Regions from separate parts of the Brevibacillus gelatini genome, predicted to be linked through region 4. Evidence: riboswitches for the same ligand, from Rfam matches in the RefSeq annotation. Region 4 holds a riboswitch; each other region holds the start of a gene.
The links. Region 4 has a riboswitch for cobalamin ahead of cobO (cob(I)yrinic acid a,c-diamide adenosyltransferase). Riboswitches for the same ligand answer to the same signal wherever they lie in the genome.
Positions count from the first base shown of each region.

Region 1: linked by a shared signal. The riboswitch ahead of nrdI (class Ib ribonucleoside-diphosphate reductase assembly flavoprotein NrdI) and the one ahead of cobO (cob(I)yrinic acid a,c-diamide adenosyltransferase) in region 4 are both predicted to bind cobalamin.
Region 2: linked by a shared signal. The riboswitch ahead of AAFJ72_RS18240 (energy-coupling factor ABC transporter permease) and the one ahead of cobO (cob(I)yrinic acid a,c-diamide adenosyltransferase) in region 4 are both predicted to bind cobalamin.
Region 3: linked by a shared signal. The riboswitch ahead of AAFJ72_RS01665 (ABC transporter substrate-binding protein) and the one ahead of cobO (cob(I)yrinic acid a,c-diamide adenosyltransferase) in region 4 are both predicted to bind cobalamin.

Region 1 is NZ_CP154342.1:2,453,245-2,457,820, reverse strand. It holds gene AAFJ72_RS11690 (hypothetical protein) at 1-37, shown strand, start outside; gene AAFJ72_RS11685 (ACT domain-containing protein) at 79-591, shown strand; gene AAFJ72_RS11680 (alpha/beta hydrolase) at 711-1,532, opposite strand; cobalamin riboswitch at 1,705-1,913, shown strand; gene nrdI (class Ib ribonucleoside-diphosphate reductase assembly flavoprotein NrdI) at 2,066-2,425, shown strand; gene nrdE (class 1b ribonucleoside-diphosphate reductase subunit alpha) at 2,412-4,496, shown strand; gene nrdF (class 1b ribonucleoside-diphosphate reductase subunit beta) at 4,551-4,576, shown strand, end outside.
Region 2 is NZ_CP154342.1:3,769,005-3,773,580, forward strand. It holds gene cbiQ (cobalt ECF transporter T component CbiQ) at 1-601, opposite strand, end outside; gene AAFJ72_RS18235 (energy-coupling factor ABC transporter substrate-binding protein) at 598-882, opposite strand; gene AAFJ72_RS18240 (energy-coupling factor ABC transporter permease) at 879-1,643, opposite strand; cobalamin riboswitch at 1,788-1,982, opposite strand; gene AAFJ72_RS18245 (quinone-dependent dihydroorotate dehydrogenase) at 2,132-3,223, opposite strand; gene ald (alanine dehydrogenase) at 3,380-4,504, opposite strand.
Region 3 is NZ_CP154342.1:273,115-277,690, reverse strand. It holds gene nikB (nickel ABC transporter permease) at 1-246, opposite strand, end outside; gene AAFJ72_RS01665 (ABC transporter substrate-binding protein) at 249-1,820, opposite strand; cobalamin riboswitch at 2,057-2,245, opposite strand; gene AAFJ72_RS01660 (hypothetical protein) at 2,490-2,975, opposite strand; gene AAFJ72_RS01655 (HEAT repeat domain-containing protein) at 3,299-4,576, opposite strand, start outside.
Region 4 is NZ_CP154342.1:1,029,243-1,033,818, forward strand. It holds gene AAFJ72_RS05320 (TerD family protein) at 1-1,082, shown strand, start outside; cobalamin riboswitch at 1,346-1,567, shown strand; gene cobO (cob(I)yrinic acid a,c-diamide adenosyltransferase) at 1,768-2,349, shown strand; gene cobD (threonine-phosphate decarboxylase CobD) at 2,349-3,455, shown strand; gene cobU (bifunctional adenosylcobinamide kinase/adenosylcobinamide-phosphate guanylyltransferase) at 3,452-3,991, shown strand; gene cobS (adenosylcobinamide-GDP ribazoletransferase) at 3,988-4,576, shown strand, end outside.

The sequences.
Region 1 (4,576 bases), 1.4 Mb from region 4:
TATCAAGGAACCGGAAGAGTGGATTCTTCCGCAATAAGCAGCAAGGATTAAATCTGACTGGGAGAGTGAGGGCAGTACATGACCCAATATGCTGGACTTCGAGAATTGGCCCAATTGATTCGCAGACTGGAGCCGCAGCTAACAGGGGCGTCCCTGAGCATTTTGTCCCATGAAAATAAAGAAGAGATCGCTTCGCTTCTGCTGGAGGGACTTGGCGGCGGCGTCTCGGTTCAAAACAGTTCCGGCGAGTACGCCAACCATCTCGCAAATTTGCGCGTGGGCGCGAACAAGTACACGTTTGCCCAGGACTGGCGCGAAGTGTACATCAGCGAAATCAACTACTGCGCCTGTCGGATTCCTCCGGGCGCTCACGGTCTGCTGGTCCACCATACTGACTATCCGGGCGTCATTTACGACGTGTCCCGCAAGCTGGCTGACCACGAGATCAACATTTCCAAGCTGAATGTGTCGCGTGAGCAAAAGGGGAAAAACGCCCTGTTGATTTGCGTCACCGACGAAGAGATTACACCGGCGGTAGTAGCGGCCATCGAGGAGCTGCCGCAGATCAACAAGGTGTTGTCTCTGCAATAGGCGAAAAAGAACTGGAATGCACGCATGACCGCTCATCGTTTGCGTATGGGCGGTTTTTTGTGTGTCGACTGGCGTTCGTGCTTGTGGCATGGAGCGAGGTAAAGAAAAAACTGCCCTGACTAGCGGGCAGGTGGCTTGGAAGCAAAGCGAATGGCGTGACTGATGAGAACGTGCAGGACAGAGGTGTGATTTTCGTCCGGGAACTGGCGGAAAGACGCTTCGATCTGCCCATTGCCCATGTCGGACAACCGCTCGGCCATTGCCTGCGCCTTGACGTTGACGTCGAAGCGGCCGTCGTTTTCCAGCTCCCCGATGGTGAGCAGCGCTCTGATGCGCGTATCGTCAGTGAGCAGGGACGGCAGGCGGCGTTCCTCTTCCAACAGGACGCTTTCGTTCCAGTGGATCGACGGGCTGCCGGCGATATAGCATTGGTACGCATGCGGCCGGGTCAACAAGGCGTGCAGCACGAGCAAGCCGCCGAGCGAATGCCCGAAAATCGTTTGCCGGGTGCGGTCGACGGGCAAGTCCTTTTCAATCGCGGGTTTCACCGTGTCGTCGATGAAGCAGAGGAAGCCTTCTGCCCCGCCCATTTTTGGCCATTCGCCGCCGCGCGGGTGAGCAGGCAGCTCGGATGCGGGCACGACATGGGTGAAGTCGTAGTAACGCGAGGGATGAAACGGCGCTTCTGTCGGATAGCCGATGCCGACGACGATTGCGGGATACACACCCGTTTTTTCTGGAGCCTGGCTTTGCAGGCGGATCGCTTCGGTCATGGTGCCAAAAACCGAGTTGGCATCCAGCACATAGATGACCGGGAAGCCGGATGGCGGCGGTGTCACGTCAGGGATGCTGACAAAAATGTGAAACGTGCGATCATCGTAGGTCATTTTTCGGATTTGCGAACGAGGAATCGTTACTGCTTCATAAACCGTGTCCTCCATCATGAATCACTCTCCAGTCGGCCGATGGCGTCAACTTTTTGTATACGAAATCTATTATAGGGATGCGATCCAGAGATTGGCAACAGAGAAATGAGAGAGATTATCAGTGCCAAAATAGAACATGCTGACCTTGACTACTACGATATATTGAGGTAAAGTAAGTTTTGCCAACTACATATTGATGCGGACAGGTGTTTGCCACGCAATATCACGCAATATTTGGTAGACATAATAGGGAAGTCGGTGAAAATCCGGCGCGGTTCCCGCCACTGTAAGGAGCGAGTTCCATTTTGTGTTTGCGCCACTGATCCAACAAATCGGGAAGGCGAAAATGGAGCGATGACCCCGAGCCAGGAGACCTGCCTGACCGCAAGCACTGTGTAACCTACGGGAGATAGGGAAGTGTTCGAACGCTCCATTCGTCTTGGGACGAATGGATACGATGGGGATCATCATGCGCATTCGGCCTTTTGACGTCGGATGCGTTTTTACTTTGCTTGAAAAATTCACATTAGCAGTAAAGGATGAGGGACATGTTAATCGCTTTTGACTCCAAAACAGGAAACGTCAGAAGATTCGTCAGCAAGCTCGGGTTGCCTCACGTGGAGATTGATCCCGAAATGGTGATCGAAGAGCCGTTCGTTCTGGTTACATATACGACGGGCTTTGGCCAGGTGCCGGAAAAAGTGGAGCGTTTCCTCAAGCGGAATCATGTCTATTTGCGCGGCGTGTCGGCCAGCGGCAACCGCAACTGGGGAGCCAGCTTTGCCAAAAGCGCAGACACGATTGCCAGCCAATATGGCGTTCCGGTCATTTCCAAATTCGAACTGTCCGGTACCGGCCGTGATGTGGAACAATTTACGAGTGGGGTGGCAGCAATTGCGACACATTGAATTGAACAACCAACTGATGCAGCGAGGAAGCGACGGATTTTACCAACTGGAAAAGGACAGAGAGGCCGTTGCTGTCTTCATGGAAGAAGTACAGGCCAAGACGATGACCTTCAACAGCGTGAAAGAACGCATGGACTACTTGATCGAAAACGACTACTACGAAAATGTGTACGAAAAATACACCGTGGAACAGGTCGATGAAATTTTCCGTCTGGCGCATGGAGCCGGGTTTCAATTCGCTTCGTACATGGCCATCTCCAAGTTTTACAAAGACTACGCCCTGAAAACGAACGACAAATCGATGTATCTGGAGCAGTACCCGGATCGGGTGGCGATTGTGGCACTCTCGCTCGGACGTGGTGACTTCGAGCTGGCGAAGCGGCTGACGGTATCCATGATCGAGCAGCGCCTGCAGCCTGCGACACCGACGTTTCTCAATGCCGGAAAAAGCCGCCGCGGCGAAATGGTTTCCTGCTTCCTGCTGGAGATGGACGACTCCCTGAATTCGATCAACTACGTGCTCGGCACTTGTATGCAGCTGTCCAAAATCGGCGGCGGCGTGGCCGTTAACCTGTCCAAGCTGCGCGGACGCGGCGAGCCGATCAAAGGTGTCGAGGGGGCAGCCAAGGGTGTCATGCCTGTGCTCAAGCTGCTGGAGGATGCGTTTTCCTACGCCGATCAGATGGGCCAGCGTAAAGGCTCCGGGGCGGCCTACTACAACATCTTCGGCTGGGACGTCAACGAGTTTCTCGACTGCAAAAAGATCAATGCCGATGAAAAGTCGCGGATCAAGACGCTGTCAATCGGCCTGATCGTACCGAATGTGTTTTACAAGCTCGCAGAGGAAAACAAGCCGCTGACGGTGTTCGCGCCTTACTCCGTTTACAGGGAATACGGCGTCCATCTGGATGATCTGGATCTCGACGAAATGTACGACGAGCTGGTGGCAAACGAGCGCGTCAAGAAAAGAGTCGTCATGAGCGCCCGCGACATGCTCACCAAAATCGCGATGATCCAGATGGAGTCGGGCTACCCGTACATCATGAACAAGACGAACGCGAACAAAAATCACGCGCTGAAAGACATCGGCTCCGTGAAAATGTCCAACCTGTGCACGGAAATTTTCCAGCTCCAGGAGACATCCACAATTACCAACTACGGCGAGCCGGACATCATCCGCCGCGACATTAGCTGCAATCTGGCTTCGCTCAACATCGTCAACGTGATGGAGCGCAAAAAAGTGCGCGAATCCGTGCGCGAAGGCATCGAGGCGATTACCGCCGTAAGCGATATGACCCGCGTGGAAAATGCGCCAGGCGTGCAAAAGGCGAACCGCGAGCTGCATTCCGTCGGGCTGGGTGCGATGAACCTCAACGGCTACCTGGCGAAAAACAAGATCGCCTACGAGAGCGAGGAAGCCAAAGACTTTGCCCGCACGTTTTTCATGATGATGAACTACTACTCGCTGGAAATGAGCATGGAGATCGCCCAGGCCAAAGGGGAAACGTTCATGGGCTTCGAGCAGTCGGAGTACGCCAAAGGCACGTATTTTGACAAATACTTGACGAACGACTACCGTCCGCGCACGGAAAAAGGCAAGCAACTGTTTGCTGGCATGCACATTCCGACCCCGGACGATTGGGCCGCGCTCAAGCAAAAGGTGCAGAAGAACGGACTGTATCACGCGTACCGTCTGGCGATTGCGCCGACGCAGAGCATTTCCTACATTCAGAATGCGACATCGAGCGTGATGCCGGTCGTCGAACATATCGAGACAAGAACGTATGCAAACTCGACAACCTACTACCCGATGCCGTACATGTCGCAGGAAAACTATTTTTACTACAAATCTGCCTATGTGATCGACCAGTTCAAGGTGATCGATTTGATCGCAGAAATCCAGGAGCATGTAGACCAAGGAATTTCTACCGTACTGCACGTCAACAGCAACATCTCGACCAGGGAACTGGCGCGCTACTACATATACGCGGCGAAAAAAGGCTTGAAATCGCTCTACTACACACGCACCAAGCACCTGACAGTGGAAGAGTGCATTAGCTGCGCCGTGTAATGTGAGGGAACGCCCCTGTGCAGAACAAGTTTTTTTAAGAGAAGAGGAACGCCGATGAAAGCAGTCAATTGGAACAGGCC
Region 2 (4,576 bases), 1.8 Mb from region 4:
GTCCGCTCGCGTCCCGCAACATCCCCCGGAACCCGCGATGGCCGCCACGCGCGCGCTGGGCAATCCACAACTGATGCGAGAGGCCGAGCAACACGAAAATAAAGCGGTACATAATCATCAGCAAATCGGTGACGATGACCGGAAGTTTGAGCTTGCGCAGCACCTGCAAAATCTCGGCAAACGGCACGGTAAACAAGACGAAGGCAAAACAGGCGAGGCTGGCCATCGTCCGCCAGAAAAGCACCCACACCTTGTCGACCGCGCTTGCCGGAATGTAGACCAGATACGGCCCGACCTTCCAAGCCGCAACCGCCTGGACGACCGTTGCCGCATCCGCTCGCACAGCTTCCAGCAACAGCGCCGGAAGACCCAGGACGAAAAAAGACAGGGACAGGATGAAAAATCCGCAATAGATACGGACGGGAATACGGGCGTAAACCATCACCCATACTCCCATCCATACACAAATGGCCATCTGCAACCATTCATGTCCTGTCAGCACCAGCACGATCAGCACGCCCGCCAACAGAAGCTTGTGCTCGGGCGGCAAAAAGCGCAGCCGGTTTTGATAGGAAAGCGAATCAAGCTGTTGTCCAATCATTTTTTATGCTTATCCAGCCGACCCTTGTACAAGCCCATGGCATAGCCGACAATGCCTGCCCCGAGCGCTGCCTGCACGGCGAACAGCAAGCCCTCTGTCTCGCCCCCTGGCGGTTCAAGCAATGGCTGGAACCAGGGCTCGTAGGCAGGGGCGATTTCCTTGATTGCTTCCTCGGCCGCTCCATCTGCTCCCCCGAACTCCGAATCCTGCACCAACATTAACGGCACAACCGCCAGCACGACCACGCCCAGGAGCAGCAGCCAGTTCATCCCATTTTTCACAGCGATTCCTCCCGTTTCAGCAGGCGAAGTTGCGCCAGCTCATTTGCGTTGTATGCTTGCAGCCAGTTCCAGACGAGTACGGTCAAAAGCCCCTCGCTGATCGCCAACGGAACTTGTGTGACGGCAAAAATTCCGGCGAATTTTGCAAACGACGCCATAACCCCGCCGGATTCAGCCGGGAAGGCCAAAGCCAGTTGCAAGGAGGTCACGATGTAAGTCGCGAGGTCTGCGAGCGCAGCAGCAGCGAATACGGCCAAACGCTGTCCGCCGTTTCCGCGCGCGATCAGGCGATAGACGCCGTATGCCACCAGCGGCCCTGCTACTGCCATGGACACCGCATTGGCTCCCAGCGTCGTCAGCCCTCCATGCGCCAAAAGCAGCGCCTGGAACAGCAGCACCAGGCTGCCGAGCACAGACATGACCCACGGACCAAACATGATCGCGCCAAGCCCGGTTCCCGTCGGGTGGGAACTGCTGCCCGTGACCGAAGGAATTTTCAGCGCGGACAGCACAAAGGCAAAAGCGCCGGATACGCCGATCAGAAGCTTCATTTGCGGATGCTCCTTGACGATTTTGTTCAAGGAACGAATGCCGAGAATAAAAAACGGAAGAAACACAGCCCACCAAAACAGTGCCCAGCCAAGCGGCAAATACCCTTCCATGATGTGCATCGCGTAGGACGTCTGTGGTTCATTTACGAGAAAATAAAGGACAAAGCCTGCAATCAAGAGACCAGTCGAAACAAGACGGGAACGATTCAAGCATTTCCTCCTCCTTTGCTGTTCTTTCTTTTTTCACCAACAAAAAAACCTCATCCGTTGGCAGACGAGGTATGCGCACAAAAACAATAGACCGTTGGCACAGTCACATTGCTTCGTATTCACCGCTCCTTTCCGCGAAGGTATTGTGGGTGTGGCAAGTAGGTAGGTCTCCTGGCTTACAGATCATCGCGCTCTTTGGCCTTCCCCATGAAAATGAGTGGCTATTTCTCAAAGAGAACTCCCTGCTTACAGTGGCGGGACCGCTCGGGACTTTCACCCGATTCCCTGTTACCCTTTATGCGGTTTGCACATAAAGGCACCTATTGCCGGCAATATGCAATTGTCAGACAGTTTTGCCTGTCCCACATTATTATACAGAATCAAGGGAAAAAGCGGAAGAATATATGATAATGCCGATTGGCAAGCAAAAGAAAAACCGATGACTGTCGCTTGGAAAAATCATCGGTTGCATGTGCTTTCTTCCTGCCTTACGCCTTGGCGTCCACGCCGACCGCTTCGCTGATGTGGGAAAAGCCGTCGCGCTTCAAGAGCTGCAAGAGCTTTTTGTTGATTTGCCTGCAGATGCCAGGGCCTTGATAAATCATCCCGGTGTACACCTGGACGAGACTTGCGCCCGCCCGGATTTTCGCGTAGGCATCTTCTCCGGTGAAAATGCCGCCAACGCCAATGATCGGCACCTTGTCGCCCACTTCCTGGTAAATTTCCTTGACCCAGGCTGTGGAGCGCTCTGTCAGCGGCTTTCCGCTCAGTCCTCCCGCTTCCTCGGCATGGCGATGTCCCTGAACAGCTTCACGCGACAAGGTCGTATTGGTGGCAATAATGCCGGAAATGCCCTCTTCCACCGCTCCATGCACGACATCGTGCATGTGCTCATCGGACATGTCAGGCGCTACTTTGAGCAAAATCGGCTTTTTCCGGATGCCGCGCGCTTCCATTTCGGCCGCTTTTTCGCGCACCGCCCGCACCAGAAGCCGCATGCTCTCCGTTTCCTGCAGGTCGCGCAGGTTGGGAGTATTCGGAGAGCTGATATTGATGACGAAATAATGGCCGTATGAATAGAGCATGTCCAGGCATTTGATATAGTCAGAAGCCGCTTCCTCATTGGGAGTGACTTTGTTTTTGCCAATATTGATCCCAATTGGCACATCGGAATAAGCGTAATCGACCAGGTGCTGCGAAGCCAAATAAGCACCGTGGTTATTGAAGCCCATCCGGTTGATGATCGCCTCGTGCTCCGGCAACCGAAACAGGCGCGGCCGCGGATTGCCCGGCTGTGCTTGCGGCGTCAGCGTCCCGACTTCCACAAAACCAAAGCCAAGCGCACCCAGTGCATGGTACACCTCGGCATTTTTGTCGAACCCGGCGGCGAGTCCTACCGGATTGGGAAACGTCATTCCCCACAGCTTCGTGGCAAGACGCTCGTCCTTCACCTGGAACAGCATCCGCAGCAAGCTTTTTCCCGGCGCAGAATCTTCCACCAGCTTCAGGGCACCAACCGTTTTTTCATGAATCTCTTCCGTATCCATCTGGAACAGATATTTTCTAATGAGCTTATACATCCCGGTTGCACTCCTTACTCCATTTTTACCTCATTGTAGAATACCACACTTTATTTATCGTGGGCTAACCTTTATACGAGATACATCTTTCCAACCGGCAAAAAAAAACTGCTTGCCGACGATCAGCGGCAAGCAGTTTCGTTTCTGCAATCAGGATTAGTTTTTCACCAGCAAAACTTCTTCCACAGAAGTGTATGGCAGGTTGTGCGCATCGGCTACGGCTTTGTACGTTACGTGTCCGTTGATGACGTTTACGCCTTTTGCCAGCGCGCGGTTGTCGCGGATCGCTTGGGCGTAGCCTTTGTTCGCCAGTTGCACAGCGTATGGAACCGTCACGTTGGTCAGAGCCAGCGTGGAAGTGCGAGCGACTGCACCAGGCATGTTCGCTACCGCGTAGTGGATCACGCCGTGTTTTTCATAGGTTGGGTTGTCGTGCGTCGTAATGCGGTCGATTGTTTCGATAGAACCGCCTTGGTCGATCGCCACGTCTACGATGACGGAGCCAGGCGTCATTGTTTTTACCATGTCTTCGGTTACGAGACGAGGTGCGCGTGCGCCAGGGATCAGGACAGCGCCTACGAGCAGGTCTGCTTTTTTCACCGCGTTTGCGATGTTGAAGGAGTTGGACATCAGCGTTTGCACGCGGCCTTGGAACAGGTCATCCAGTTGGCGCAGACGGTCTGCGTTCACGTCGATGATCGTTACGTTTGCGCCGAGACCGACCGCCATTTTCGCAGCGTTTGTACCCACGATACCGCCGCCGATTACCACTACCTCGCCTTTTGGCACGCCAGGTACGCCGCCGAGCAGCACGCCTTTTCCGCCGTATTGTTTTTCCAGGAATTGCGCCCCGATTTGTACAGACATGCGGCCCGCTACTTCGGACATCGGCATGAGCAGCGGCAGAGCGCCGTTGTCGAGCTGGATGGTTTCGTAAGCGATCGCGATTACTTTTTTCTCAACCAGTTCACGAGTCAGCTCAGGCTCTGGAGCGAGGTGCAAGTACGTGAACAGGATCAAACCTTCACGGAAGTAGCCGTACTCGGCAGGAAGCGGTTCTTTTACTTTCATAACCATGTCAGCGGCCCACGCATCTGCTGCGGTCGCGACAATCTCAGCGCCTACTGCAGTGTAGTCTTCGTTGGTAAAGCCGCTGCCTTGGCCAGCTCCTGTTTCCACGCGAACTGTGTGTCCGTTTTGCACCAGAGCGGCTACGCCTGCTGGCGTAATGGCAACGCGGTTTTCGTTATTTTTAATTTCTTTAGGAATTCCAACGATCATGATGGGTAGTCCTCCTTGGAAACGCCGATTTAATGGGATTACTACCATTGTACAGCGACAAATGGCAGCGCT
Region 3 (4,576 bases), 760 kb from region 4:
CCACTGCCACGTAAATACATTTGCGATCCACTGCACATATTGATTCCCCAGCGACTCCGTTAAACCCAACTCTTGGCGCAATGACATCAACGCTTCTTCAGAGACAGGGACACCATTCGCGGTCAGCAATAGATAAGCGGGATCGCCCGGAGCAATCCTCACCAGAAAAAAAGTCAGAGTAGAGACGAACACGATGAAAATAAGCATTTGGACGATATGCTTTAGACAGAAACGAATCATTTCCATTGTCACTCATTTACATCTACTTGAGCATGATTGTAATAATACTCAATTGGATGAGGAATGAAACCTTTGACGCCATCCCTGACAGCAAAAATCGTTTTTGGATGAACGATAAAGGCTTGCGGGAGATCCAGATTAATCTGCTCCTGGATTTTTAGCGCCAATTCGTTACGTTTTGCCGTATCCGTTGTTTGATTCAATTGGTCTAACATGTTGTCGAGAGAAGGAGAAGCGTAATGGGAGACGTTTGAATGACTATCCGAACGATAGAAAATGTTTAGGAAGTATTGAGGATCACCTGTGTGTGCCGTCAACATGCTGTACATGGAAAGATCCCAATCCTCATTGGCCAGGACTTCATCAATGTTTTCCACCTGACGAATTTTCGTTTGGATCCCCACTTTCAACAGTTCATTTTGAATAATTTCAGCCATGATGGATAATTCCGGGCGCTGCGGAAAGGTTAACATCTTCACTTCAAATGGCTTCCCTTGCTTTTCCCACATGCCCTGGGCATTTTTCTCCCATCCGCCTTGCTTCATCAAGTGGTCGATGGATTGTGTTTCCTTGACCTTGACTGTTTGTCCTTTCCCAAACGGCAGCACTTCGGCAAATGGACTTTTGGCTATGGTACCCTCGCCGCGCATGACAGAGTTGACGATTGCTTCACGTGGGATGGACATATCCACCACTTTTCGGTAAGCGAGCTCACGAAATAAGGGAGACTTCATATTAAACAGCAGCATGTGCGTCCGCAGCGACGAAGCCGTTAGCACTTCGATATGATTATTCTTTTTCAACAGTTCTACAGCATCAATGGGAATGTCCGTTGCAGCGTCAACATCCCCTGATTGGAGTGCCATTAATCTCGTATTTCCATCTGAGATGAATTTAATTGTGACCGCAGATAAATGTGCTTTTTCTCCCCAGTAATCATCAAATCTCTCCAGGCTAAGGGATTCGTCCTTGTTAAAATTTTTGATTTTGAAGGCCCCCGTAAGAGCGGGGTAGGTCGCCTTGCCCTCCATTGTTTCTGTATCGACAATCATGGTCGAAGGATCAGCCAAATGGGCGACCAAAGCTGCGTTTTGCTTTTCTGTCACGATTTTCAGTTGAGTGGGAGACACAGCTTCCAACGATTGGATTTGCAATAAATCCTTTGCCATTTGGCTGTTCTTGATCGAACGCAACAAGGAATCTTTCACACTCAGCGCGTCCATTTTTTTCCCGTTATGAAAGAGAACATTTTCTCTCAAAGTAAAAACCCATGTCGTTTCATTTTCTTGCTTCCATTCTTTCGCTAACCAGGGCTTTGGCTCCAGTTGCTCATTTAGTTGAACCAAGGTTTCCCCCGCTCCAGAGCGCATAACCTCCCAGCTATCGCTGCTGTGTGGATCCAGACTGGCCGGACTCCAAGGGAAAGCCATCGTCAAGCTTTTGTCAGAGGTCGAAACTACAGAAGCTTCCTTCTGCGTTGCCTGTTCAGCCGATGAGGCGCAGCCAACCAGTGCCAGCGTGAAAATAAAGGCAGCCATCTTGAAAAGAAAACCACGTTGCCTGATTTTTGCTTTATTCATGTGCATTCAACCCTCCATATGTCATATAACCAACCAAATCCCTTCCGCGAGGTGCTTTCCATGAAAGCATCCCTCATTTTTCAAAGTCTCCCATGTGGCAAACTTCCTTTCATACAAACGAAAAAGCCCCATCTGTGGCAGATGAGGCAACGTGTACAATGATTCAAACGATATGACTAATGGAAAAATGGCAAGTCGAATCCATTCTGTACACCTCTCCTCTCCGCGAAGGATTTTACGGTGAAGCAATCTAGGTAGGTCTCCTGGCTTGCCGGATCTTTGCGTTCTTTCGTCTTCCCCGATCACGATCGAGTGACATGCATGAAAGAAAACTCCCCGGTTACAGTGGCGGGACCGCTCGGGATTTCCACCCGATTCCCTGTTACCCCTTGTTCTCACAAGGGCACCTAGTTGCTCATATGAAATTAGTATTCAGTATAAAAAAGAAAATGGGGGAAGGCAATGTATTTTTGCTACACGCAAAAAAGGCTTGTCACAGGAAAGTGATGCTGTAGCAAGGGTGTGACGGTGTGTGTGCTACGGGTGACAAACTGTCTTACGGCCTACAATAATCGCCCCATTCCAGCTTCGTTTTCTGAATGCCATCCTGCCTTCTCGTCACTTTTGGAAACGTAGTTATCACTACTTTGTTAACATAAGAACTCTTCGCTAGTTGAGCGAATCTGGTGCCCACGTAGAGATGTCGCCTCCCGGTGTAGCTACTATCAGCCATGCATGACCAGCGTATTCTGGACCATCTCCTGCTTGCCAACATTCATATTTATCATGGTTTCCATTTACAAAAAGCGTTTTTCCTGATTCAAATTCAATATGGAGATGCGGATATTGACTACCCAATCGAACGGCATTTACTTTTTCCCTACGTAACCGCAAAATGAATATATACGCTTCTTCTTCCGATAAATCAATCATCTCTTCTTGGGAGTTTGGAAATACTCGGGTTTCTTTAGGGAATACAGCCCATCGTGATTCAATGTTTAACCAAAGTTGGTCTGGAGAATGATTTGTGTAATGCTCAAAACGAATTAAAAACGTACCTGGTCCTGGACCAAATTTCATACCATCTAATTGGCTACCTACAAATATATGGTTTAATACCTTCTCTGTGTATTGCTTGTGTTCAATTTCCAACATAGCCCCCCTTTTATATCAACCTAGCCACATTACTAGCTTGGAACAAGTTCCTGCTGTTCTTCCGTTACGAGACGAAACCTGGTGAATATGCACAGGTCGACTGAGGACTGTGTTGTTACGTAGATTTGGACGGCACAATCTGGACAGTTCCAATATTTGTTATTTTCCTGAGGTACTCTCTCTCTCGTTCTACCTAGTTGTCCATGTCTTTGGTGAAAGCTTAACAGCTGACAACCTTGTACCTTCTCAAGGGACATCCTGAATAAAAAGCCACTGTAAAATAACCCTTTCCTTCTCCTTGCTCCCGCCCTTCCTTCGGGTTATTAATTCTTACTAATGAGAAACTCAAACTCCCGAACCGTATACTCCGGTAGAAAGTCCTTAACCTCATCTAAAATCCCCTTCAATTTTTGGCGCTTTTCATCGCTCATTGACACATAAAATCTTGTGTTATACCCACACATCCATGATTCTACATGCCGCTTGGCCAAATCACGGATTTCCTCTTCCTGAACAGCACATGCCCGTAATAAATAAAGTATGTTGTCTGCCTTGCCAAACTTAGTAAACAAGAAGAGAATGTTTTTCTTCACATAGGGGCGTAAATCATTTACATAAATCCCCCACAGCAGTTCGGCATGACGTAGGTCAATAATATTTGCAAGCACTTGTCTCGCTTCCCGCGATACGCTTGGTTTATCTGATTGTAGGGAGTTGATAAAAACGTCTGTGTAATCCTCTGGATTAAGCATACCTAGTGCTTTCACTGCCGCTCTGCGCGTCCGCGCATTTTCATGACACAAGAACGGAATAATCCATTGTGCATCTGTTTTATCGCCAGTTTCACCCACTCCAGCAATCGCTGCCTGTATCAATCTTTCATTTGTCCCATTCAGCTTTTCTCTGTAAAATGACGAGAAGTCAATTCGCTTATCTTTTAAATAATATCTGGCCATTTCACGAATGGTTTTATGCCGATCAAGAAGAGCAGCAAGCAGTTCTTCGGTAGACTCCTCTGAAAAACGTTCCATATATGTTTGTAATGCCAGTTGCCTAATGGGAGGAAAAACGTCACTCCTGATTCGTTTTAGCCATTGAATTAAACACTCGTTTGAGTAGTTTCTGCAAATGTGTTTAGCTACCTGTAGCCGTATCCAAGCATCAGATTGACGTAGTGCTTCTGATATAACTGATTCTTGCTCAATATCAGGAAGGTTGATCGCCAGTTCAAAGCAGAATCGTCGCACAATAGGGTCCTTTGAATGAAAACCGCTTAACAACACTTTCCGATTTTCTGGGTGACGAAACAGACCATATATTTCATCCACGAAGTCAGAGAATTTTTCTCGGTTATAGTATTCGGACAAATGTTTAACCAGACAAATAGCTTCAAGAAAGTGCTTTACATAATCAGGACGAATTCTCTGCTTGAGTGCCTTAAAAGCCATGAAACGGATTTTTGGCAGCCAATCGTTCATGCGGAGAAGCAGAAAAGGAATCTCCTTCCCCGAAAATTGATGCGCCAACATTTCAACCGCTGCTTCCCTCACATATCCATTTCGATGAAAGCTGCATATCCCAATGAAACTAACGTCCGACTC
Region 4 (4,576 bases):
GGTTGGCAGAGGATGGCGGTGAGGTGCTCCGCTCGTTTGCACAGGTCGCGCCTTCGGTGTCTACTCCTGTGCTGCTGCAAGTGCTGAACCACTTCGCGAAAAGGGAAGCGTACGGAAAGTGGCGCACCTTTTTCCCGAAAGGAGAGGTGGCAAAAGTACAGACGATTCCAAACGAGCTGCCACAGCTGGCCGAAAACATCCGCGCAAGTGCTGCCAGCATCTGTCGAGAAACCCTTCTGGAGCGGTTTTCTGCCCTGCCCTCCCTGGGAAAAGTCTACCTCGATCCGCGCTTGCAGGAGCAGCTTGTGCCTTTTTCGCAACGGTCGGCGAGCAAGGCGCTGCGGACGATTGTGCGCGGTTCCAGGCTTCCGATCCCGGATGGCAGCACGATCCGCTTTTTCACCTGGTGGAAGGAAGGCTTGGTCAACAACGTCCCCACCGGGCGCGTCGACGTCGATTTGTCTGCGGTGCTGTACGACGCGGACTGGAAGTACATGGAGCACATTTCCTACACGAATTTGCGTTCGGCAAAATACCGCGCCTGCCATAGCGGCGATATTGTGCAGGCACCGAACGGAGCGTGCGAGTTCATCGACGTGGACATCGAATCGGTGCTAAAGTACGGCGGACGTTATGTGGTCATGTCGCTCAACTCCTTCACCAGCCAGCCTTATTGCGACTTGCCGGAGTGCTATGCCGGCTGGATGATCCGCAGCGAGCCCGAGTCCGGGGAAATCTTTGAACCGCAGACGGTTCAGGACAAGATCGATCTCGCCTCGCGCTCGACGATCTGCATTCCCGTCATTCTCGACCTGGCGGAGCGCCAGGTGATCTGGACAGACGTCGCGCTGCGTTCGCATCCGCTCTATGTCAACAACGTGGAAGGGAATCGCAGCGGGATGGAGTGGATGGGCCGGGCGCTCACCACGCTGGTGAAGCCGACTCTCTACGAGCTGTTCTCGCTGCATGCGCAGGCGCGGGGGACGCTGGTTGAGCGGGCAGAGGATGCGGACACCATTTTTTCCATGAACGAAGGGATTACTCCGTACGATCTTGAAAAAATCATGGCTGACTTTTTGTAGGCCGAATGATGATAAGCCTGATACTCGCCAAAAGAGCTGCCCTGCCAGTCGTTTGCTGGAGTGCAGCTTTTTCTTGTCGAGCCTCGTCCGCCTGCAGTGTGCGGGTCCGGATGGCGGGAGAGCGGCAGTTCCCGGATTCATGCTACTTCGCGCTACCTTGTATTTTTGGCATGGACTCTCGCCGGATTGCAGCTTTTGCTTGAATCCCCGGCAGCATTTGCTATTATTAAAACAAGCGATTGTCCTGAAAACGAACGACATGTGAATATGGGAGAAAAACAGGTCCTTGTGTTTCACGAGCGATAATCTGTGAGATGCGAGGTTAAAAGGGAAGTTTGGTGAAAATCCAACGCGGTCCCGCCACTGTATTAGGGGAGCTCTTCTTCCTGGCAACGACGCCGTCCACTGCACGATCAGCGTGCGGGAAGGAAGAAGAAGAGTGACGATCCTTGAGCCAGGAGACCTGCCTGTTTTTATGTGTCCACTGATTTCCTTCGGGTCAAAGGAAGAGGTGAGGATTGTTGCAGTCGGCTATCCGCGCTTTGTTTTCCTTGGAGTTTTGGGGAAACAAAGCGTTTTTTTTGTGCGCGGAAAGCGAAATAACGAGGCTGTGGAAAACATTTGCAATAGGCAACGGAGCCTTACCTGCATTTGGGGAGCGCTGTGTCCCCGAAAATGTTGAGGGATGGGCAACGGGGCCTACACTTCATTTTGGAGGTTGAGCGACTTGAGTAACAAGCGAGGTCTGTTTTTGGTCTACACCGGAGATGGCAAAGGAAAGACAACGGCAGCAGTGGGATTGGCTGTACGGGCGGCTGGACGAGGCAAAAAGGTCATTATGATCCAGTTCATCAAGTCGCCTGATCGCACGTACGGAGAGAAAATCAGCTTCGACAAGCTGGGCATCGAGATTGTGCAAAAAGGCGCAGGCTTTACCTGGACGAAGACGCCGGAGGAGCATCGGTCGGCGCTGAAGGAGGCGTGGGCTTTTGCCAAGGAAAAGCTTTTGTCGGGTGCCTACGATGTCGTGATTTTGGACGAGCTGAACAATGCGCTTGCGATCGACAGTTTTCCCGTTGATGACGTGCTGCCGCTGGCGGACGTTTTGCAAACGATTCAAAATCGGCCGAGCCATGTGCATCTGGTCGTGACGGGCAGAAGCGCCAAGCAGGAATTGATCGACATGGCGGATCTGGTGACAGAGATGAAGCCGATCAAGCATTACTACGATGAGGGGATACCAGCGGTGCTGGGGGTCGAGTTTTGATGAGCGTACTGGAAGCGTACGGTCACGGCGGTGATTTGCTGACGGTGGCAGACCGCTTTGGAATGGAGCCAGACCAGTTTGTTGATTTCAGTGCCAATATTAATCCGCTGGGCATGCCGGACAGGGTACGCGAGTTGCTGCTCGCTTCGCTGTCTGCCGTGTTGCGCTATCCAGACCCAGGGCATCGGCTGTTTCGCCGTGCCTTGGCGCAGCGCTTGCATCTGCCAAAGGAATGGCTTTTGCCTGCCAATGGCGCGGCGGAGGCGATGGCGCTTGCAATTCTCGGGCTCAAGCCGCAGACCGTCGGTGTGGTTTATCCTTGCTTTTCGGAATATGCAGAGCTTTCCGAGCAGTTTGGGGCAACCGTCATCGGCTGCTATGGAAAAGAAGAGAACGGCTACAAGGCCGACGAAAAAGAGCTGTATCGTCTGTTCGAGCAGGCTGACCTGGTGTTTGTCGGCTCGCCGAACAATCCGACTGGCATCTTGTACGAGCCGCAGGAGCTGTTGCAGATGGCGGACTGGACGGCCAGGACCGATACATGGCTGGTCGTGGACGAGGCGTTTCTCGATTTTGTGGAGGAAAGCCGTCAGTTTACGCTGGCAAGCCAGCTTGACCGTTTTCCCCGCGTCATTTTGATGCGTTCCATGACGAAAATGTACGCGATCCCCGGCTTGCGGCTCGGATACGCGATTGCCCAGCCTGACGTGATTGCGAAAATGCGTGCGAAGCAGGTGAGCTGGAGCGTGAATGCGCTTGCCCTTTTGGCGGGGGAGCTGTGCTTGCAGGAGCAGGAGTACGAGCGGCGGACACGCAGTCTGATCGCCAGGGAGCGCGCTGGTCTGATCGAGTTTATTCGCGGGGAGCTGGGCTGGAAGGTCTGGCCGGGGGAGGCAAACTTTTTGCTGCTTCGCTCGCCGGAGGACTTGCCAGCGGCCTTATTGCAGGAGCGGCTCGGCAAAAAAGGTGTGCTGATCCGCAGCTGCGCCATGTACCCCGGATTGACGGCGCATGATGTGCGCATCGCCGTTCGCGGTCGGGAAGACAATGCGCGCCTGATCGCGGCCTTGCGCGAGGTACAGAACGAAAGGAGCGGGCAACGATGAGTCTTGTGCTGGTGACAGGCGGTGTGCGCTCGGGAAAAAGCCGCTTTGCAGAAGAGCTGGCCCGGCAGGCCGGAGAGCGCGTTCTGTACGTGGCGACGGGTCAGGCGTGGGATGAGGAAATGCAGCAGCGGATCGAGCGGCACAAGGAGCGGCGTCCGCAGCAGTGGGGCAGCGTGGAGGTCGGCGAGCGGCTTTGTGATTACGAGTCAGTTGGCACTGCTTACGACGTCGTGTTGATCGATTGTCTGTCGACGTGGGTGAGCAATCGGCTGATGAGCGTCGCGGAAGCAGAGTGGCGAAGCGAGGCGCACACAGAGGCGTTGCATGCAGAGGCGGAGGCGTGGCTGGAACTTGTCCGGCGCTCTCCGCAAAAAGTGATTGCGGTCACGAGCGAGGTCGGGCTGGGCGGTGTCGCCATGAATCGGCTCGGCAGATGGTTCGCAGACGTGCTGGGCGACGTCAACCAGCGTGCCGCGTGCCAGGCAGAGACGGTCTACGCGGTTATGGCCGGAATCCCGTGGAGGATCAAAGGATGAACGCATTTTGGCACGCAATCGCTTTTTTCACCCGAATCCCGGTTCCTTGGCTGCGCCCGTCCGAGGAAGCCTGGAAAAAAAGCGTCAACTGGTATCCGGCAGCAGGTCTGGTCATCGGTATGGTGCTGTGGGGCGTCCACCAGGCAGGGCTATTGCTCTTTAGCCCGTGGCTGTCCGCCGTGCTGACACTCGCTGGCTGGGTGTACGTGACAGGTGGACTGCATCTGGACGGCTGGATGGATTTGGCCGACGGATTGGGAAGCAGTCGCTCGAAGGAGCAGGTGCTCGCGATCATGAAGGACAGCCGTGTCGGGGCGATGGGCGTTTTGGCTGCGCTTTTGCTGCTGTTGCTCAAGGCGGGGGCCGTCGCGGAACTGGCGCATCCCGGCTGGGGAGTGCTTCTTGTGTTTGTGCCTGCTGTGGCGCGGACACATGTGCTGTTGTCGATTCGGCTATGGCCGTATTTATCGCAGGAAAAAGGAATCGGCAAGGGCATTAGCGCAGGGCTGTCGCATATGGCTATCGCAGCCGGATACATCGTGCTTGCCGTGGCTGGCTGGTTCGTCGGAGGTTTGCAGGTTGTTG